Regions from separate parts of the Williamsia sp. MIQD14 genome, predicted to be linked through region 3. Evidence: riboswitches for the same ligand, from Rfam matches in the RefSeq annotation. Region 3 holds a riboswitch; each other region holds the start of a gene.

Region 1 (7,149 bases), on a different contig from region 3:
TGGTCTGACGTGCGCGTCCATCACCTGAACTGCGGCACGATGCCCGTCCCGGGCGATTCGCTGGTGTGCCACGTGCTGCTGATCGAGACCGACGACGGCCTCGTCCTGGTCGACTCCGGTTACGGCCTTGCCGACTGTGCCTCCCCCGCACGACGTCTGGGCCCGCTGCGTCATGTGATCCGTCCCGTGCTCGACCCCGACGAGACCGCGGCCCGCCAGATCGAGCGCCTCGGACACTCCACCGACGACGTCCGCCACATCGTGGTCACCCACTTCGACCTCGACCACGTCGGCGGTATCGCCGATTTCCCGGGGGCGACGATCCATGCGACCGCCACCGAGGTCACCTCCGCCCAACGCCCGCGCACCACACTCGAACACGGTCGCTACCGACGTCGCCAGTGGGCGCACGGGCCCACCCTCGCCACCCACGAACCCGTCGGCGAGGCCTGGCGTGGGTTCGACGCGGCGCAGGAACTGACCGACATCTCCCCCGGCATCGTCCTCATCTCCCTACCGGGGCACACCCGTGGGCATGCGGCGGTCGCCGTCGACGCCGGTGACCGGTGGGTCCTGCACTGCGGGGACGCCTTCCACCACCGCGGGGCGATCGAGGACGGGACCTCGGAACCGTGGACGATGCGGGTCGCCGAGACCGCGCTCGCGATGGATCGCGCGCAGTTGCGGCGCAATCAGGAACGCATCGCGGAACTGCGCCGCCGCGCCGACCCCGATCTGATCATCGTCAACGCCCACGACCGCACGCTGTTCGACCGCGCGGTCGCCTCGGCCTGATCTCCACGCGGTCCGGCCTCAGATGGTCCCGTCGGCCGCCGCGGCGAGGAACTGCGCATGGTCACGATCGACCTGATCGGCGTAGTCGACCGCCCACCGGGCGATGGCGGTGTCGGCCGTCGCCTTCTTCCCCAGGTAACCGGCGATCTGCGCGAATGCCGGGCTCTGGCTGTGTGATCGGGCCAGCAGCCGCGCACAGAGCTCGCTGTACCGGCGCAGTTCCCGCGCCTTGAGGTCGGTGGCGTCGATCGACCCCTTCATGTCGCGGAACTGTCGCCAGTAGAACGCGCCCTCCCGCGACGCCGTCCATCCGAGGAACGGGTCGGAGTTCGCCTGCAGCACATGCGCACTGGCCACCACCCGGACGGCGTCACGGGCCTCGGTCGGCGTCTGCTCGGTCTCGGGGATCACCGAGGTGAGACCGCCGTTGGTCTCGAGCACCGACGGTGCGGCCTGCTTGAGCTGCAGCACCATCGGCTCGTCCGACGGGCCGCGGAGCAGCACGATCAGCGCGACGTTGCCGACCGAACCCACCCCCACCACCCGTCGTGCCACGTCGACGATCTCGAACTGCGACAGCAGCAGCGCCACATCGGTCCGCACCGACGCGAGGTAGTGGTCGAAGATCTCGTCGACGCGCTGGCCTGCGAGCTCGATGCGCTCGGGGTGCTGCGCCGACAGCGGCACCACGATGGGCGGGTCCGGGGTGATGCGACGCCGGCCGTCGGGGCCGATCTCGGTGATCTTGTCGACGATGCTGTCGGCCGTCCGGCGCCGGGCCTTGGCCAACGCGGCGTCGATGACGTCGGCCACCACACCACCGGCGTTGTCGGCCAACACCTCTGCGTCGACCGAGGTGTAGTAGCGGTCGATCACCGATTGCGAACCCGCCACCCTCAGGGCACGGCGGTAGGCCTGCGCGACGTCGGCGGCGAGCTCGGCCTGATCGTCGCGGTCGGCGCCGTCGGCGCGGGCACACAGCACCGCACTGGTCACGAGACGTTTGACGTCCCACTCCCAGGGGCCGACGCCGGACTCGTCGAAATCGTTGAGGTCGAACAGGATACGACGTTCGGGGCTCGCGTAGAAGCCGAAGTTGCCGATGTGGGCGTCGCCGCTGATCACCACATCGACACCCGTCACCGGGATCGACGACAGGTCGGTGGCCATGATGTCGGCGGTCGCACGGAAGAACGCGAAGGGCGAGGAGCTCATCCGCGCGATCCGCAGCGGGATCAGCTCGGCGATACGACCCTCGTGCTGACGGCGCACGAGATCGATCAGATCGCGGTGACCGGAGGGCGCCTGTGCCAGCGTCGACCGTCCACGGGTCTCGCGCATCGCCTTGCCCAACTCGAACGACTCGTCGTGATCGTGGCGTTCGAGAAAACGATGAAAGGGCATACCGCGATGCTAACGGGGCACACCGGCGCGTACTGTCGCGATCGCAGCTGGTCTGCCGTACGACTGACGCCCAGGAGCCCCTGAGTCCGTCGTGCGGCATCGAGCACGGTCATCGTCCAAACGGTGATCGGGCGAGAGGGAACCCGGTGAGAATCCGGGACTGTCCCGCAGCGGTGAGTGGGAACGACCGCCGACAATCAGCACTGGCGGGTCCGCGAGAGCGGACCTGCTGGGAAGCGTCGGCCAGTAGGCCGCGAGTGTCACGCCCACGAGTCCGAAGACCTGCCAACTGTGCCGGGTGCGCCGCACCCGGCGGATCATCGCCTCGTGGACTGGGCGTGTGACCGCTGGAGTCGTGCCGTGCCCTCCCGGGGCCACGGCTGTTCGTCGCGTGCCGTGGGCACCCGACCGGCTCGTCGGTACCACGTTCTTTGGTGATGACCATCCGCACGCACCGAAGGATCGTCACGCACATGACTGGTACACCTTTCACCGCAACAACTCTGGGCTCGGCTCGCATCGGGCCGAATCGGCAGCTCAAACGGGCCGTCGAGTCCTATTGGGCCGGACGCACCGACCAGACGCAGCTACGAGCCCTGGCCGCCGATCTGCGCCGCGCGGCCCTACGGAGTCTGCGCGCAGCCGGACTCGACTCGATCCCGGTCAACACCTTCTCGTTCTACGACCAGATGCTCGACACCGCAGCACTTCTCGGCGCATTACCGCCGCGGGTCGCCGACATCGACGACGAGCTCGATCGGTACTTCGCCGCGGCACGCGGCACCGGGAAGGTCGCCCCGCTGGAGATGACGAAGTGGTTCGACACCAACTACCACTACCTCGTCCCGGAGATCTCGGCGTCGACGACGTTCGCGCTGCACCCGGGCAAGATCCTCGACGAACTGGCCGAGGCGGTGTCACTGGACATCCCGGCGCGCCCGGTCGTCATCGGACCGATCACCTTCCTGCTGCTGAGCAAGGGAATCGACGGCACCACCCCTGTCGAACGACTCCACGAGCTGATCCCGCTGTACCGCACCCTGTTGTCGACGCTGCGCGAGGCGGGCGCGGAATGGGTGCAGATCGACGAACCGGCGCTGGTCACCGACCTCCACGCTGATCCGGCAGGCCTCGCCACGCAGGTGTACGGGGACCTGGCCGCAGGGACCGACCGTCCCGCGATCCTCGTCGCGAGCTACTTCGGCGATCTCGGAGACGCACTGCCCGCGCTCGCCGCCACCGACATCGAGGCCCTCGCCGTCGATCTGGTGCGTGGCAGCGCCGACGCGGTGGCCGCGGTACCGACCCTGAGGTCGAAGCTCCTAGTGGCGGGGGTCGTCGACGGACGCAACATCTGGCGCAACGACCTGTCGGCCTCGCTCGCGACCCTGGCGACGCTGCTGGGCTCGGCCGCCTCGGTGGCGGTCTCGACGTCGTGCTCGACACTGCACGTGCCCCACGGTCTCGGGTCGGAGTCCCGACTCGACGACACGCTGCGGAGTTGGCTGGCATTCGGTGAGGAGAAGGTCGCCGAGGTGGTCACGCTGGCCACGGCACTCCGCGACGGACGCGACGCCGTCGGAGACGCTCTGGACGACTGCGCGCGGTCGTTGGCCGCACGCCGCTCGGATCCCCGCGTACACGACGACGCCGTCCGCCGGCATGTGGCGGCCGCGGTCGCCGAGGGGATCACCCGCGGCCCCGCGGCGCAACGCCGTGCCACCCAGGACGACCGGCTCGGACTACCGGTCGTGCCCGCGACGACGATCGGGTCCTACCCGCAGACGTCGGCTATCCGTCGCGCACGGGCGGCGCTGCGCGCGGACGAGATCGGTGTCGACGAGTACGAACGGCAGATGCGTGACGAGGTGGCGAGTGTCATCGCGCTGCAGGAGGATCTCGGACTGGACGTACTGGTGCACGGCGAGCCCGAGCGCAACGACATGGTGCAGTACTTCGCCGAACAACTCGACGGGTTCTTCGCCACCGAGAACGGGTGGGTGCAGTCCTACGGCACCCGGTGTGTGCGGCCCCCGATCCTGTACGGCGACGTGCGTCGGCGGTACCCGATGACGGTGACGTGGATCGACTACGCCCAATCGCTCACCGATCGACCCGTGAAGGGCATGCTGACCGGGCCGGTCACCATCCTCGCGTGGTCGTTCGTGCGCGACGATCAACCGTTGTCGGACAGCGCGAACCAGATCGCGGTGGCGATCCGCGACGAGACCGTCGATCTCGAGGACGCCGGCGTCGGGATCATCCAGGTCGACGAACCCGCGCTGCGGGAGTTGTTACCTCTGCGCTCGGAGGATCAGGCGGCGTACCTGCGCTGGGCGGTCGATGCGTTCCGGTTGTCCACCTCGGGTGTGGCGGATGCGACGCAGATCCACACCCACCTCTGTTACTCGGAGTTCGGTGCGGTGATCGGTGCCATCTCCGATCTCGACGCCGATGTCACCTCGATCGAGGCAGCGCGTTCGCACATGGAGGTTCTCGACGATCTGAACGCCATCGGGTACGCGAACAGCGTGGGACCGGGTGTCTACGACATCCATTCGCCGCGTGTCCCGGAGGTCGGCGAGATCGTGGCGTCACTGCGCGCCGCGCTGGATGCGGTCCCGGCACAGCGACTCTGGATCAATCCCGACTGCGGACTGAAGACGCGCTCGGCCGAGGAGGTGGAGGCGTCGTTGCGCAACCTCGTCACCGCGGCGCACATCGTGCGCGCCGAGTTGTGACCGGGTGAGGTGGTCGGGTGGGATCGGGGGTCTCGATCCCACCCGACCTGCCCACGCCCGGGGGGAGGCGGGGCACGCTGGGAGGTGACGGTGTCAGCGAGGAGGGCGCAGTGTCTCGAAGCTGAACGAATAGTTGTTGAGCGGCTGCGGGTCTCGCCCGTCGCAGTAGACCGCGGACGCAACGATGCCGGTGAAAGGGGCTGCACCGATCGTGCCGACCGGCGTTCGCACCGACTTCCCGGGGTCGATGCCGTCGATCAGTTTCGTGCCGCCGAAGGTGTTGGGGATGGAGTTGATGTAGGCGACGATGCCGGTGGCACGCTCGGTTCCCACGTTGCTGATGACCACGGAGATCTCGCCGCGGGTGGCCGGGTCGGTCGACACCTGGGGACGGGAGATGGTGACGTCGGGGGCGCCGGTCGGTGGGGGAGTCTGCTCCGGCGCCGCGCCGGAGCTCGGGGCGACGGCGAGCGACAGTGCGGCGACTGCGCTCGCGACTACTGCGATGCGGCGTGTTCTCATCGACGACCTCCTGGTGGAACGGATGCGTACCAATTGACTGCCATCATGCTTACCGGCGCGAAGGATGTCCAGTCCCCGATACGCAATCGCAACCTGGCCCACGTACGGCGGTCGTAAGGTTGCCGCCATGACCAGCAGAATCGACGTCATCGCCATCGACTGCCACGACATCCGACTCGTCGCCGACTTCTGGACCGCGGTCCTCGGATGGCAGGTCACCGAGGTCGAGGGCGACGACTACCTCAGCATCGGTCCGGCCGACGGGTCGACGCCGAGCATCGACTTCCTCCGCGTCCCCGAGGCCAAGACGATCAAGAACCGTCTCCACCTGGATCTTCGCGCCGACGGGATGTCCACCGCAGACGAGATCGCCCGGGTCGAGTCGCTCGGCGCCACGCGCGTCGACATCGGTCAGGACCCCTCGGTCACCTGGACCGTTCTGGCCGATCCCGAGGGCAACGAGTTCTGCATCCTCGGTCAGACGCGGCAGGAGACCCACTGAGGGACGTCTTCGGCAATGCGGACTCCTGCGTCGCGGCGCGTCTGGTACAGCTGTACGAGCACCCGCCGACAACAGGAGACCCATGCGCCGCTGGAGCCGCCCCCTCACCACCGTCCTCGCCACGGCCTGTGCCGCGGCCGCACTCCTGACGGGGGTCTCGTCGGCGTCGGCCGCACCGGCGCGCCCCGACCTGGTGGTGTCGCTACCCGAGCTGGGCCCCCGGAACTTCCCGGCGCAGGCTCCGTTCGTGATCCGGATCGCCAACCGTGGCACCGCCACCGCGACGAACATCGCGGTGGCGGTGTCCGGCATCCCGCCGACCGCGAGCGACGGCTTCACGATCGAGGCGATCCGCCCCGGTCAGACGATGACCGTGCACACCCGCAGCCTGCTGGGCCGCTTCTACATCGGCCAGTCGACGGTCACCGCGCGCGAGACCGAGAGAGACGCGAACCCGGCGAACAACTCGATCACCGGCTTCCGCTTCCTGATCGGCTGAGACGAGAACAGACGAGGCGATTCTTCCCGGTGAGCGGGAAGGATCGCCTCATCTGCCGGCGGTTCGTGGTCTACAGCGCCTTGAGTTCCTCGATGACCTGACCGACGGACTTCTTGGCGTCGCCGAAGAGCATCGACGTCCCCGACGCCCCGAACAGCGGGTTGTCGATACCGGCGTAGCCCGACGACATCGACCGCTTGAGCACGATCACCGATCGCGCCTCGTCGACGTTGAGGATCGGCATGCCGTGGATCGGCGAGCTGGGATCGTTGCGTGCCGCGGGGTTGGTGACGTCGTTGGCGCCGATGACGATCGCGACATCGGTACGGCTGAACTCGCCGTTGATGTCGTCCATCTCCTTCATCGCGTCGTACTCGACGTCGGCCTCGGCCAGCAGCACGTTCATGTGCCCGGGCATACGACCGGCCACCGGGTGGATCGCGTACTTGACCTCGACGCCCTTGCCCTCGAGCAGCGTCGCCATCTCCTTCACCGCGTGCTGCGCCTGGGCGACCGCGAGGCCGTACCCCGGGACGACGATGACCTGGTTGGCGTAGGCCATCTGGATCGCGGCGTCGGCGGCCGAGGTGGCCTTCACCGTGCCGCCGTCGCCGGCCGGACCGGCCGCGGCACCGTCGGCGCCACCACCGAACGAGCCGAAGACGATCGCGGGGATCGACCGGTTC
Region 2 (7,149 bases), 160 kb from region 3:
AACAGCGGATCACCCTCGGCGAGAAGGGCAACCGTCCGGCCCGCACGCAGGTGGACGGCCAATCTCGCCGCCGACTCGGTGTAGAACTCCTCGAGCGCCCCGCGGTAGCCGCCCGGATGGTCGGTGGTACCCGTGGTGACCGGGTACACCAGCTTCTCGTGGACCTGCCCCTCGCGCAGGTACGGGGTCGCGACACCCAGTGCGATCGAACGGCCGTGGCGCGCAGAGTGATACGCGACGACATCGGCGTCGCCGATGATGCGCGCGGCTTTCACCGTGACCAGCTCGCTGTCGCCGGGTCCGAGGCCGACACCCCACAGCTTTCCGGCACCCGACCCCGGACCGGTGTGATCGGCGCTCACTCGACCGGACTCGCCAACGCGTTGAGGGCCGCGGCCGTGATCGCCGACCCGCCACGGCGACCGAGGACGGTGATGAACTCCAGATCGGTCCGCTCGGCCAGCGCCGCACACGATTCCACGGCACCGATGAACCCGACCGGGGCGCCGACGATCGCGGCCGGCCGCGGACCGCCCGCATCGATCTGCTCGAGCAGCGCGAACAGGGCGGTGGGGGCGTTGCCGATCCCGACGACCGCACCCTCGAGCATCGGTTCCCACAGGTGGACCGCGGCCGCGGTGCGGGTGGTGTGCAGTTGTTCGGCGAGCGGCGGGGTCCGCGGGTCACCGAGCAGGCACACGACGTCGTTGTCGACCGGGAGGCGCCGGCGGGTGACGCCGGAGGCGACCATCGTCGCGTCGCACAGGATGGGCGCGCCGTTGCGCAGCGCCGTCCGCGCCGCGGTCACGACACCTCCGGTGGCGACGACGTCGGTGGTGAGGTCGGTCTGCCCGCACGCATGGATCATCCGGACGACGACGGTCTCGGTGTCGTCGTCGAACGCCGACAGGTCGGATTCGGCACGGATGGTCGCGAACGACTGCCGGTAGATCTCGGCGCCGTCGTGGATGTAGGAGTACATGTCGGCACTCACGATAGCCGCGGGCCGTCGACCCTCTGACCGTCGTATCCCTCGCCCGTCGCCGTGACCCGCAGGTGCTCGGAGTGCGGGCTGCCGCAGGCACGGCCGCAGCCGACCCAGTGCTCACGCCCCTCGCGGCCCGCCGTACCGGCGTCGACGGCGAACTCCAGATCGGTGCGGACGTCGGCGTTCGACTTCGCGCACCCGGGAGATCCCACGCAGGAACTGACCTGCGCCCACGGCGAGTTCGCGTCGAAGATCAGCCCCATCGGCGCCAGCACGCGCACCACCGCCTCGGCCTCGTCCTCGGTGAGGTCGACCAACACGATCGACCGCCAGGGGGTCACGATGACCGGCTTCTCGACGGCCGCGAGAACGGCCGCCACCCGCGCGGGGAGGATCCCGTGGGCCAGGACCGCGCCCAGCGCGACGCGGCCGTCGGACTGGGCGAACCAGCCCACGGGCGCCGAGCCCACGCTCCCGAGCTCGACCGGATCGGTGGCGGCGGGCAGACCGACGTCGGAGAGCACGGCCACGACCCCGTCGGGCAGCTCCGCGAGCCGCCAGTGTCGATCGCGGAGACGGCCGAAAGCGCGGGCCGCGCCCAGCATCGTCGCGACCGCCATGTCGGCGGCGACACGGACCCCGGTGTCGGCGCCCGCGAGGACCAGCGCGAACCGATCACCGCCGAGCGCGTGGACACCGATGTCGGGACCGAGCCCGGTGACGTCGCCGGACCCGTCGTCGACGGCGAACAGCACCCGTCCGGGCAGGTCCGCGAGGTCGGGGTCGGCGCGCAGCCCGGCGTCGAGATCGGTGACGATGCCCGCGACGTCGGGTCCCGGACCCACCCGGCCGGCGAGCGGCGAGGCGAGGATGTTGCGCACCCGTTCGTGGGTCTCCGACGGGAGCAGTCCGGCATCGGCGAGCCGCTGCGCCAGCTCCTCGGGGTCCCGTACCGCCCGGAGCTGCACGTTCCCACGGCTGGTGAGTTCGAGCTCGCCGGTCGACAGCTCGTCGGCCGCGGTGGCGAGCACGGCGAGCTGGGCCGGGGTCAGCACACCGCCGGGCAGCCGGACCCGCGCCAGCGGCCCGTCGGCGGCCTGGTGCAGCGACAGGGCGCCGGGGCAGGCGTCGTCGGCGCGGATCCGCGCGGTGGGGTCGGGCGGCGTGGTCACGGCGTCCACGGTACGACCGTGGGCGAACGGGCCCGTATCGTCTCCCAGGAGAGCGGTGCGGAAACCGGTGTGAACCCGGTGCGGTCGCGCCACTGTGACCTGCGGCGACGCAGGAAGTCAGACCCGATCCGCTCTCCAGAAGACCCACACCACCGGGGCGCGAGACCCCCAGGGAGGCACCACCTGTGATCCTGCTGCTGTCCACCTCGGACACCGACCTGTCCAGTGCGCGATCCTCCGGTGGCGACTACACCTGGGCGAACTGCAACCGCATCAGCGTCACCGACGACCTCCCGGCGATGCTCGAGGCCGCCGACCTCGTCGTCGTGCGCATCCTCGGTGGGCGGCAGATGTGGGAGTCGGGCGTGGCCACGGTCCTGTCCTCCGGCGTACCCCTGGTGATGCTCGGCGGGGAGATGGCGCCCGACGCGGCGCTGATGGAGCTGTCCACCGTGCCCGCCAACGTCGCCTCGCAGGCCCACCAGTACTTCGCCGAGGGCGGACCCGAGAACCTGCTGCAGCTGAGCTGGTTCCTGTCCGACACCGTGCTGCTGACCGGTCACGGATTCGCGCCGCCGCAGTCCACCCCCACCTGGGGACTCCTCGACCGCGACCACACCGACGTGGACGGGCCGACCGTCGCGGTGCTCTTCTATCGGGCGCAGCACCTGTCCGGGAACACCGGCTACATCCACGCGCTCTGCGATGCGATCGTCGCCCACGGTGCCCGTCCGCTCCCGATCTTCTGCGCGTCGTTGCGTGCCGCACCACCGGAACTGCTCGACACGCTGCGTGCGGCCGACGCGATGGTCGTCACGGTGCTCGCCGCGGGTGGGACCCGGCCGGCGGGCGTGACCGCCGGAGGCGACGACGAGGCCTGGGACGTCGCCGAACTCGCCGCCCTCGACGTGCCGATCCTGCAGGGTCTGTGCCTGACCAGCAGTCGGGCGCAGTGGGCCGACGGCGACGACGGCATGACCCCGCTCGACGTCGCCACGCAGGTCGCGGTACCCGAGTTCGACGGCCGGATCATCACCGTCCCGTTCTCGTTCAAGGAGATCGACGCCGAGGGACTGAGCACGTACGTGCCCGACCCCGAGCGGTGTGCCCGCGTGGCCGGTATCGCGACCCGCTACGCACGTCTGCGCCACATCGCGCCCGCCGACAAGCGCGTCGCCCTGATGTTGTCGGCGTATCCGACCAAGCACGCACGCATCGGCAACGCCGTCGGACTCGACACCCCCGCCAGCACGATCGGGGTGCTGCGTGCGATGCGCGCCGCCGGATACGACATGGGTCCCGAGGACGGTGCAGACGCGGTGCCCGGCCTGGCCGCCGGTGACGGCGACGCGCTCATCCACGCGCTCATCGAGGCCGGGGGACAGGATCCGGACTGGCTCTCCGCGGAGCAGCTCGAACGCAATCCCGTCCGCATCTCGGCGTCGCTGTACCGCGAGTGGTTCGCGACGCTGCCCGAGGACTTCCGTGCCCGCGTCGTCGACCACTGGGGACCGCCACCCGGCGAGCTCTACGTCGACCGCTCGTCGGACCCCGACGGCGAGATCGTCATCGCCGCACTGCAGTTCGCGAACGTCCTGCTGATGGTGCAGCCGCCGCGCGGATTCGGCGAGAACCCCATCGCGATCTATCACGACCCCGATCTGCCGCCGTCCCACCACTACCTCGCCGCCTATCGGTGGGTGGCCGCACCCGCCGACCGCGGCGGCTTCGGCGCCGACGCGATCGTCCACATCGGCAAGCACGGCAACCTCGAGTGGCTGCCCGGCAAGACGCTGGCCATGTCGGCGTCGTGCGGCACCGACGCCGCGCTCGGCGACCTGCCGCTGATCTACCCGTTCCTGGTCAACGACCCCGGCGAGGGCACCCAGGCCAAGCGTCGGGCACACGCGACACTCGTCGATCACCTGATCCCGCCGATGGCGCGCGCCGAGAGCTACGGCGACATCACCCGCCTCGAGCAACTCCTCGACGAGCACTCCAACATCACCACCCTCGACCCGGTGAAGCTGCCCGCGATCCGTCAGCAGATCTGGACGTTGATGACCGCGGCCCAGATGCACACCGACCTCGGACTGGAGGAACGTCCGGCCGAAGAGGTGTTCGACGACATGCTGTTGCACGTCGACGGCTGGCTGTGCGAGATCAAGGACGTCCAGATCCGCGACGGCCTGCACATCCTGGGCGAGGCGCCGCGCGGTGAGTCCGAGATCGACATGGTGCTCGCGATGCTGCGGGCCCGACAGATGTGGGGCGGGGAGCGCAGCGTGCCGGGCCTGCGCGAGGCACTCGGCCTGAGCGAGGACGGCGACGAGGTCCGCGGACGTGTCGACGAGATCGAGGTCCGCGCACGCGACCTCATCGTCGCGATGGCCGACGCCGACTGGGCGGTCGAGGCCGTCGAGGCCGTCGTCACGACCATCGAGGACGCGACGCAGCGGGAGACCGTGGCACGCATCCTCGAGTTCGCGGCGACCGAGGTCGTGCCGCGGCTGCGACAGACCGACGGCGAGGTCGACCGCATCCTGCACGCGCTGAACGGCGGGTTCATCCCGTCCGGTCCCAGCGGGTCGCCCCTGCGCGGACTCGTCAACGTGTTGCCGACCGGTCGGAACTTCTACTCCGTCGACCCCAAGGCGATCCCGTCGCGTCTGGCATGGGAGACCGGCCAGCTGATGGCCGAGTCCCTCGTCGACCGCTACCTCACCGATCACGGCGAGTACCCGCAGTCGGTGGGTCTGTCGATCTGGGGCACCAGCGCCATGCGGACCTCCGGCGACGACATCGCCGAGGTCTTCGCCCTGCTGGGCGTGCTGCCGGTGTGGGACGAGGGGTCGCGTCGGGTGGTCCGGCTCGAACCGATAGGACTCGACGAGCTCGGCCGGCCCCGCATCGACGTCACCGTGCGCATCAGCGGCTTCTTCCGCGACGCGTTCCCCCATGTGCTGGCGATGCTCGACGACGCCGTGCGCCTCGTCGCCGATCTCGACGAGCCGCACGAGAAGAACTTCGTGCGGGCCCACGCGCAGGCCGATCTCGCCGACCACGGCGACGAACGCCGCGCGACCACCCGCATCTTCGGCTCCAAGCCCGGGTCGTACGGCGCAGGCCTGTTGCAGCTCGTCGACAGCAAGAACTGGCGCAGCGACACCGACCTCGCCGAGGTGTACACGACGTGGGGCGGCTTCGCCTACGGCCGTGGCCTCGACGGCGTCCCGGCGGCCGACGACATGCGGACGGCGTACCGGCGGATCGCGGTCGCGGCGAAGAACACCGACACCCGCGAACACGACATCGCCGATTCCGACGACTACTTCCAGTACCACGGCGGCATGGTCGCCACCGTGCGGTCGCTGACCGGGAGATCGCCCGAGGCCTACATCGGCGACAGCACCCGACCCGAGTCGGTGCGTACCCGGACGCTGGCCGAGGAGACCGCCCGCGTGTTCCGGGCTCGGGTCATCAACCCGCGGTGGCTCGACGCCATGCGACGGCATGGGTACAAGGGCGCGTTCGAGATGGCCGCCACCGTCGACTACCTCTTCGGGTACGACGCCACCACCGGTGTGGTGCAGGACTGGATGTACGAGAAGCTCACCGAGACCTACGTGCTCGACGAGACGAATCGGAAGTTCATGGCCGAGTCGAACCCGTGGGCGCTGCACGGGATCGCCGAACGACTCCTCGAGGCAGCCGGACGGGAGCTGTGGTCGCAGCCACCGCCGGAACTGCTCGCACAACTGCAGCAGGTGTTCCTCGAGACCGAGGGCAACATCGAGGGCGACGAGTAGACGGTTCACCGACGGTGACCGGCAATCCGGGAGAAAAAACGCCTCCTCGTTCGTTGACCGGGTACTCCATCACCACAACCGAGGACTGATCGCCATGAAGCTCGCCGTGTTCGCCACTTACCTGATCGTCGAGATCGGCGCCTTCGTCGGTCTGGTCTACGCGATCGGGTTCTGGTGGACGCTGCTCGCGACCTTCGCCGCGGTGGTCGTCGGGTTCGCGATGCTGCGCCGTCAGGGTGCCCGGGTGTTCGCCGAATTGCGCGCCGCGGCAGACGGTTCGACCGATTCGGTGCGACCGCTCACCGACACCGCACTGCTGGCCGGTTCGGTCTTCCTGCTGTTCCTCCCCGGCATCGTGAGCACGGTGCTCGGCATCGCACTGCTCCTCGGACCGGTGCGCGCACTGGCGCGGCCGCTCGTCGCCGCGCTCGGCGCACGCCGCGTGGTCACGGCGATGAACCGCTACGGCGCCGCCGGTGGACGCGGGATCGTCGTCGAGGGCGAGGTCGTCGACCCGACGCATCCCGCATCCCCCGGCGCCACCCCGGGATGGCGTTCGATCGGCTGAGCGGCCTGACGCCGGGACCCGAGCACACACAGGGCAGACTGGTCCCTCGTGGGAACTCAACTGTTCGTCGGCGGGCACATCTATTCGCCGGTCTCCCCGGACGCGACCGCGATGGCCGTCACCGACGGGGTCATCTCCTGGATCGGCTCCGACCGTGTGGGGCGCGCCCTGCACCCCGACGCCGAGATCGACGATCTCGCGGGAGCTTTCGTCGCCCCGGCGTTCGTGGACTCCCACGTCCACCTCACCTCGACCGGTCTGTCGCTGGCCGGGCTGGACCTCTCCGACGCCACGAGCCGGTCACACTGCCTGGAACTGTTGCGCGCGCACGCCGCCGACACCCCCGACGGTGACCTGATCTGGGGTCTGGGGTGGGACGACTCGCAGTGGACCGATCACGCCAGTCCCTCCACCGACGAGGTCGATGCCATCGTCGGTGACCGACCCGTCTACCTCGCCCGCATCGACGAGCACTCCGCCGTGGCCTCCTCGGCGCTGCGTCTGATCGCCGCCGGCGTGGACGCGGCCCACGGATACGACCCCCAGGAACCGCTCACCGCCGAGGCACACCACCTGGTCCGCGGCGCCGCACGCGAGCTGCTGACGCCGACC
Region 3 (7,149 bases):
GGCCAGGAAGGTGCGTGTCATCGGGTGGTCCCTTCGTCGAAGATGATCTGCGGAACGTGCAGGCGTGGATGGGTGACGATGTGGCACCCGATACCGAACCAGCGGGTGATGGTGCCGGCCGTCAGGACGTCGGCGGGCGTTCCGCGGCACACGATCCGCCCCTCGGACACGACGACGAGTTCGGTGCAGAACTGGGCGGCGATGTTCAGGTCGTGCAATGCGGCGATCACGGTGACGCCTCGCGCACGGGCCGCCTCGAGCACCGCGAACTGGTGATGCACGTCGAGGTGGTTGGTGGGTTCGTCGAGGACCAACACGCGGGTCTGCTGCGCGAAGGCGCGGGCGATGAGCACCCGCTGGGACTCTCCTCCGGAGAGTTCGGCGAACCGTCGGTGTCCGAAACCTCCCACCCCGGCGTCGATCATGGCGCGCTCGCAGATCTCGCGATCGGCGGCAGTGGCCGACCGGAGAAGGCGAATGTGGGGTAGTCGACCGGTCGCGACCACCTCGGCGACGGTGAAATCGAGGGACAGTGCCGAGGACTGGGTGAGTGCCGCGACCTGACGTGCGTTGTCGCGCAGCGAGGTGGCGGTGATGTCGGTGCCGTGCACGGTGACGTGGCCACTCGACGGGGACAGGGCACGGAACAGGCAACGCAGGATCGTCGACTTGCCGCTGCCGTTGGGGCCGATGACGCCGAGGAACCCGCCCTCGGACACCGACAACGACAGGTCGTGCACGATCTCGTTCTCGCCCAGGCGGATCGACACGTCGCGGTAGTCGACGGCCGGCTTCGGCGCGGGCTGCGGGTGGGGGGTCATGACGTCACCCGGTCGCGGCGGCGCATCAGTGTCACGAACACCGGCACCCCGACCGCGGCGGTGATAGCGCCGATCGGCAACTCGTACGGCGGCACCAGGGTGCGGGAGACGATGTCGGCGACGACCACGAACACGCCGCCCAGCACGGGGCTGAGCAGCAGTACCCGTCGGTGGTCGGCGCCCACGAGCAGCCGCGTGACGTGCGGCATGATCAGGCCGACGAATCCGATTGCGCCGCACACCGACACGATCACGCCGACGATGACGGCCGACACCACGAACAACGCCAGACGGAATCGGCCGGCATGGATGCCGACGCTGGCCGCGACATCCTCGCCCATCGACAGTGCGTTGAGGTGACGTGCGCACGCGCTCGCGAGCACGATGCCGACCATCGACACCGTGCCGACCAACCACACCGAGTGCCAGGTCGCCGCAGCAAGACTGCCCAGCAGCCAGAACATCACGCTGCGCGCGGCGTCGCCGGCAGGCGCGAGGAACACGAGAACTGTCGTGATGGCCGAGAACCCGTAGCCCAGTGCGGTTCCCATGAGAACCAGACGGGTCGGTTCGAGACCGCCTGCGCTGCGGGCCAGCACCAGCACGATGACCGTCGCGCCCAACGCGCCGAGGAACGCCGCCGACGGCAGCGCATAGAGTCCGAGGCCGCCGAGTGCGCCGAACAACACCACGGCGGTGGCGCCCACCGACGCGCCCGAGGAGATACCCAGAATGTACGGGTCGGCCAGGGCGTTACGGACCAGAGCCTGCACCACGACGCCGACGACGCTGAGACCGGCGCCCACGAAGATCGACGTGAGGACCCGGGGGAGTCGTGAATCGGTCACGATCCGGTAGCCCGGGACGTCCGGCGGGGCGATGGTGCCGCCGACGACATCGGCCCACAGATAGCGGACCGCGTCGGACGCGGGAATGTGCACGCTGCCGACGATCATCCCGACCACGGAGACGGCGAGCAGCACGAGCAGGGAGAGCGCGACGGCCATGCCGACACCGGGGCGGCCGCGTACCTGCATCCGATCCCTTTCCGTCTGTGCGGAAAGGGGTGCAGACAGCCACGACAGGTTCACGGGGCGCCGCACCGGCCATATCCCACGAGGCCGATGAGCGGTCGCATCGTCCGACGCGACCAACGGCGGCAGGTCTTCGGACTCTCGGGCACGGCATCTGTCTCGATGCCACCTACCGGCGACTGCTTCCCGGCCGGGGCCAGTGCATTGCTGTCGCGTCGTTCCCGATCACCGCTGCGGGGCAGTTCCGGACTCGCACCGGATTCCCTCTTGCGGTGCTCCCGGAGGAAAAAGACGACCGGGAGCACACCGACGTCGGGGCAGAACTTACCCGAGCCCGCGACCGTCCCGGGTCAGTGCCTCGGGTTGTCCTCGGTGAGCAGAGCCTTCATGTAGGTGAACAGCTCCTTGTCGGTGAGCGCCCGCCACTGTGGGGCCAGCAGCTTCATGTACTTCTCGACGTAGAGGAGCTGCTTGCCCACCAGGACCAGCTCGCGCGGCAGCCGCAGGTCGTAGGCCTTCGCCAGCGTGGCGAGCTGGGTACCGAGTGCGGTGTACGACATCCCCGCGAGGTCCTTGCCCGCGATCGGTGCGGTGAACCGGCGCATGTCCTTCGCACCCTCCCGGGTGCTGCCCGGGTTGCGCACCGCGCCGAGTGTGAACAGCGCGCGGCCGGCCGCCTCGTAATCGTTGCGCACCATCAGGTCACCGACGAGCCGCCGCATGATGCGACGGGTGCGCGGGGTGAAGCGGCCCACGATGCCGAAGTCGAGGAGCACCAACTTGCCGTCGGAGTCGACGAGGACGTTGCCCGCGTGCAGGTCGCCGTGGAACAGGCCGCCGTGGAAGGCCGACTCGAGGAAGACCAGCAGCAGATTGCGCACCAGCGCAGTGCCGTCGTGTCCGGCCTTGCGCACAGCACGCACGTCGTCGATCCGGACGGCGTCGATGTACTCCATCGTGAGCACCTCGCCGGTGGTGAACTCGTGGTGCACCGTCGGTACCCGCACACGGTCGGCGAACGGCGTGCCGGCCAGCCCCGCGACGAAGTCGTCCATGGCCTGCGCCTCGTTGCGGAAGTCGAGCTCGGCGTCGAGGCCGGTCGCGAAGTCGTCGACCACGTTCCGCGCGCTGAGCATCCGGCCGTACGGCGACAGCTCGAGCAGGTCGGCGAGCCGCTCGAGGATCGCGACATCGGCCGCAAGGCGCGTGGCGATGCCCGGACGCTGCACCTTCACCACGACCCGTTCGCCGCTGTGCAGCGTCGCGGTGTGCACCTGCGCGATCGACGCCGACGCGATCGGCTCGGCGTCGAACTGCGCGAACACCTGCGAGGGGGGCGCCCCGAACGCACCGGTCAACACCTTCTCGATGACGTGTATCGGTGCGGGGGCCACCCTGTCGAGGAGTGTCTCGAACTCGCGCGACAGCGCCGGGGTGAACACGCCCGGACTCGAGGCGATCAGCTGGCCGAGCTTCACATACGTGGGCCCCAGCCGCTCGAAGACGTCGCGGACCTCGCGGGCCGCGCGTTCGGGGAGAGGCTTGCGGGAGCGGAAACCGACCGCCACCTCACCGACACCGCGTGCGAGCTGGAACGCGGTGACGCCGACGCGTCGAGCCTCGGCGATCGGCGACACATGCGGCAGATGGACGTGGGTGTGCACAGCGCTGCCGGCCACGGGGGCCAGCTCGGTACCGGGTTCACGAGTCATGGTCTTCGCAGTATGCAGTGGTGAGGTCATATGTGGGTCGAGGTCGGGGACAGGTGCACGGCGAGACGACTCGCCGTCGGCGATGGTGCCGAAGTCCTGCGCAACAGTCAAAGCGAACCGACGCAGGCGCTCGGCGCGGTGACCGGGCACACTGGTTCCCCTGAACCGCGTGAGAACAGGGGAGCCGACATGCCGCGCGAGGGCACCGCACTGGACAAGCTCGGGTTCCTGACGATCGGTCGGTTCGACGAGTCGTCGCCGCGCGAGGGGCATCTGGAGACCATCGACACGATCCGTCTCGCCGAGGACCTCGGTTTCGACTCGGTGTGGCTGCGTGACCGGCACCTGCAGTACGGGATCTCCTCGCCGGTCGCGGTGATGGCGGCCGCGGCGATGGTGACCTCGCGGATCGAGCTCGGTACCGCGGTCATCCCGCTCGGACTCGAGAACCCGTTCCGGCTCGCCGAGGACCTCGCCACCGTCGACGTGCTGTCGCAGGGACGCATCAATCCCGGTGTGTCGGTGGGCACCCCGATGCGTTACGACGACTATCGACAGGCCCTCTACCCCGACACCCACGACGTCGAGGACTTCTCCAAGGAGCGCGTGCTGCGTCTGCTGCGCTGCCTGCGCGGCGATCCGGTGAGCGACTTCGAGGGCACCGTGGGCATCGAATTGTTCTCGCGGCGTGTGCAACCGCACTCGCCGGGCCTCGCCGGTCGTGTCTGGTACGGCGGGGGACTGGGTTCGGCGACCTGGGCCGGCGAGCAGCACCTGAACTACCTGACCTCGTCGGTGGTGTTCACCGAGGGCGGCCCGGCGCGGGACTTCGCGACGATTCAGGCCGAGCACATCGACGCCTATCGCGCGGCGCATCCCGACCCGTCGCGGGCACGGGTGTCGCAGGGACTCGTGGTGATCCCCACCGACACCGCGACTCCCGATCAGATCCGCCGCTACGAGGCCTACGCGGAGAGCCGTTTCGCCCGGACGCTCGAGCCGCAGGGTCCGCGCGGGATGGTGTTCGCGCCTGATCTGGTCGGGCCGTCCGACGACCTCGCGGCACGGCTGTTCTCGCACGCCGGCTTCCAGCGCGCCACCGAGGTCGCCTTCGCCCTGCCGTTCTCGTTCGAGAAGGACGACTACATCCAGATCATCACCGACATGGCGACACGACTGGGCCCGGCACTGCGATGGACCCCGCATGACTGAACCCCTCTCGCCGACCCGCACGGCCGACCTCGCGCGCCTGCGCCGGATCAGAGATCGCATCGACCGCGAGTTCGCGGCGCCGCTCGACGTGGAGGAACTCGCGCGCGGCGAACACATGTCGGCGGGCCACCTCAGTCGGCAGTTCCGCGCCGCCTACGGCGAATCGCCCTACAGCTACCTGATGACCCGCCGCGTCGAGCGGGCGATGGCGCTGCTGCGACGCGACGAACTCAGTGTCACCGAGGTGTGTTTCGCGGTCGGGTGTTCCTCACTGGGGACCTTCAGCACCCGATTCCGCGAACTGGTCGGGGTGTCGCCGAGTGCCTACCGACGCGACGCCGGGCCGTCGGTCGCGGGGCTGCCGGCCTGTGTCGCCAAACAGGTCACCAGACCGGTCAGGAATCGAGAAGCGCAGGCGGGCGGCGCCGTCCTAGCCTGAGCGCCATGACGGTCAGCATCCACTCGAGTTTCCTCCCGCACACCGATCACGAGGCCGCGATCGGCTTCTACCGCGACATCCTCGGCTTCGAGATCCGCAACGACGTCGGCTACAACGGGCTGCACTGGCTCACCGTCGGTCCGCCCGATCAGCCCGACACCTCGATCGTGCTGTACCCGCCCACCGCGGATCCGGGCGTCACCGAGGCCGAGCGGACGATGATCGCCGAGATGATGGCGAAGGGCACGTTCGCGCGTCTGCTGCTCGCCGCAACCGATCTCGCGGCCACCTTCGACTCGATCGTCGCGGCCGGCGGCGAGATCGTGCAGGAACCGACCGATCAGCCCTATGGTGTGCGCGACTGCGCGGTACGGGACCCGGCCGGCAACCTCATCCGCATCCAGCAGTCGTCCTGACCCGGTTCGTCCCGGCACTCTCGAGGTAGGAGCCCCCATGCCCCCCGCGTCCACCGCGCACGTCGCCGACACCCACGACCTGATCCGGGTGCAGGGGGCCCGGGAGAACAACCTGCGCGACGTCGATGTCGTGATCCCCAAACGTCGTCTCACGGTGTTCACCGGCGTGTCCGGGTCGGGGAAGAGTTCGCTGGTGTTCGCGACCATCGCCGCGGAATCGCAGCGGATGATCAACGAGACCTATAGTGCGTTCCTCCAGGGGTTCATGCCCACGCTGGCCCGACCCGATGTGGATCTGCTCGACGGGCTCACGACCGCGATCATCGTCGACCAGCAACGGATGGGCGCCGACCCGCGGTCGACGGTCGGGACCGCCACCGACGCCAACGCGATGCTCCGCATCCTGTTCAGTCGGCTCGGCAAGCCCTATGTCGGTTCGTCGCAGGCGTTCTCGTTCAACGTCGCGTCGGTGAGCGGCGCGGGTGCGGTCAGCGTCACCCGCGGTGGTCGCGACGTGAAGAAACGCGCCAGCTTCACCATCACCGGCGGCATGTGTACGCGCTGTGAGGGGCGCGGGTCGGTCAACGACATCGACCTCACCGCCCTCTACGACGACACGAAGTCGCTCAAGGACGGTGCGCTGACCATCCCCGGCTACACGATGGACGGCTGGTACGGCCGCATCTTCGCCGGCTGCGGCTTCTTCCCGTTCGACAAGCCGATCGCGACGTTCACCCAGCGACAACTCGACGACCTGCTCTACAAGGAGCCGACCAAGATCAAGGTCGAGGGCATCAACCTCACCTATGAGGGGATCATCCCGAAGATCCAGAAGTCGATGTTGTCCAAGGACGTCGACGCGATGCAGCCGCACATCCGCGCGTTCGTGGAACGTGCGGTCACGTTCGCCACGTGCCCGGATTGCGACGGCACCCGCCTCAATGAGGGCGCGCGGTCGTCGAAGATTTCCGGGAAGTCCATCGCCGACGCGTGCGCCATGCAGATCAGCGATCTGGCCGTGTGGGTGCGAGGCATCGATGACCCCGCGGTGGCACCGCTCATCGACTCCTTGGGGGAGACGCTCGACTCGTTCGTCGAGATCGGACTCGGCTACCTCAGCCTCGACCGCCCGGCCGGGACGCTGTCGGGCGGTGAAGCCCAGCGCACCAAGATGATCCGCCACCTCGGGTCGTCGCTGACCGATGTCACCTACGTGTTCGACGAGCCGACCACCGGCCTGCACCCGCACGACATCGCGAACATGAACGGCCTGTTGGTCCGCCTGCGCGACAAGGGCAACACCGTGCTCGTCGTGGAGCACAAGCCCGAGACCATCGCCATCGCCGACCACATCGTCGATCTCGGGCCGGGTGCCGGGTCCGACGGCGGGACCGTGTGTTTCGAGGGCACCGTCGACGGGTTGCGCTCGAGTGACACCGTCACCGGACGACACTTCGATGATCGTGCGTCGCTGAAGGACGCCGTGCGTGAGTACACCGAGGTGATCGAGATCCG

Evidence for each region. Region 3 has a riboswitch for cobalamin ahead of ACQ7HM_RS17625 (FecCD family ABC transporter permease). Riboswitches for the same ligand answer to the same signal wherever they lie in the genome.
Region 1: linked by a shared signal. The riboswitch ahead of metE (5-methyltetrahydropteroyltriglutamate--homocysteine S-methyltransferase) and the one ahead of ACQ7HM_RS17625 (FecCD family ABC transporter permease) in region 3 are both predicted to bind cobalamin.
Region 2: linked by a shared signal. The riboswitch ahead of cobN (cobaltochelatase subunit CobN) and the one ahead of ACQ7HM_RS17625 (FecCD family ABC transporter permease) in region 3 are both predicted to bind cobalamin.

The regions. Positions count from the first base shown of each region.
Region 1 is NZ_JBPFDG010000001.1:1,452,436-1,459,584, reverse strand. Features, by position in the region: gene ACQ7HM_RS06460 (metallophosphoesterase) at 1-8, shown strand, start outside; gene ACQ7HM_RS06455 (MBL fold metallo-hydrolase) at 10-795, shown strand; gene ACQ7HM_RS06450 (DUF2252 domain-containing protein) at 814-2,199, opposite strand; cobalamin riboswitch at 2,307-2,486, shown strand; gene metE (5-methyltetrahydropteroyltriglutamate--homocysteine S-methyltransferase) at 2,673-4,940, shown strand; gene ACQ7HM_RS06440 (hypothetical protein) at 5,034-5,462, opposite strand; gene ACQ7HM_RS06435 (VOC family protein) at 5,590-5,964, shown strand; gene ACQ7HM_RS06430 (hypothetical protein) at 6,047-6,463, shown strand; gene ACQ7HM_RS06425 (NAD(P)(+) transhydrogenase (Re/Si-specific) subunit beta) at 6,534-7,149, opposite strand, start outside.
Region 2 is NZ_JBPFDG010000005.1:196,087-203,235, reverse strand. Features, by position in the region: gene cobJ (precorrin-3B C(17)-methyltransferase) at 1-362, opposite strand, end outside; gene ACQ7HM_RS18385 (precorrin-8X methylmutase) at 359-982, opposite strand; gene cobG (precorrin-3B synthase) at 991-2,160, opposite strand; adenosylcobalamin (AdoCbl) riboswitch at 2,208-2,297, shown strand; gene cobN (cobaltochelatase subunit CobN) at 2,346-5,969, shown strand; gene ACQ7HM_RS18370 (FxsA family protein) at 6,064-6,537, shown strand; gene ACQ7HM_RS18365 (amidohydrolase) at 6,586-7,149, shown strand, end outside.
Region 3 is NZ_JBPFDG010000005.1:35,685-42,833, forward strand. Features, by position in the region: gene ACQ7HM_RS17615 (ABC transporter substrate-binding protein) at 1-21, opposite strand, end outside; gene ACQ7HM_RS17620 (ABC transporter ATP-binding protein) at 18-821, opposite strand; gene ACQ7HM_RS17625 (FecCD family ABC transporter permease) at 818-1,858, opposite strand; cobalamin riboswitch at 1,963-2,181, opposite strand; gene ACQ7HM_RS17630 (ABC1 kinase family protein) at 2,206-3,567, opposite strand; gene ACQ7HM_RS17635 (LLM class flavin-dependent oxidoreductase) at 3,757-4,779, shown strand; gene ACQ7HM_RS17640 (helix-turn-helix transcriptional regulator) at 4,772-5,218, shown strand; gene ACQ7HM_RS17645 (VOC family protein) at 5,224-5,634, shown strand; gene ACQ7HM_RS17650 (ATP-binding cassette domain-containing protein) at 5,672-7,149, shown strand, end outside.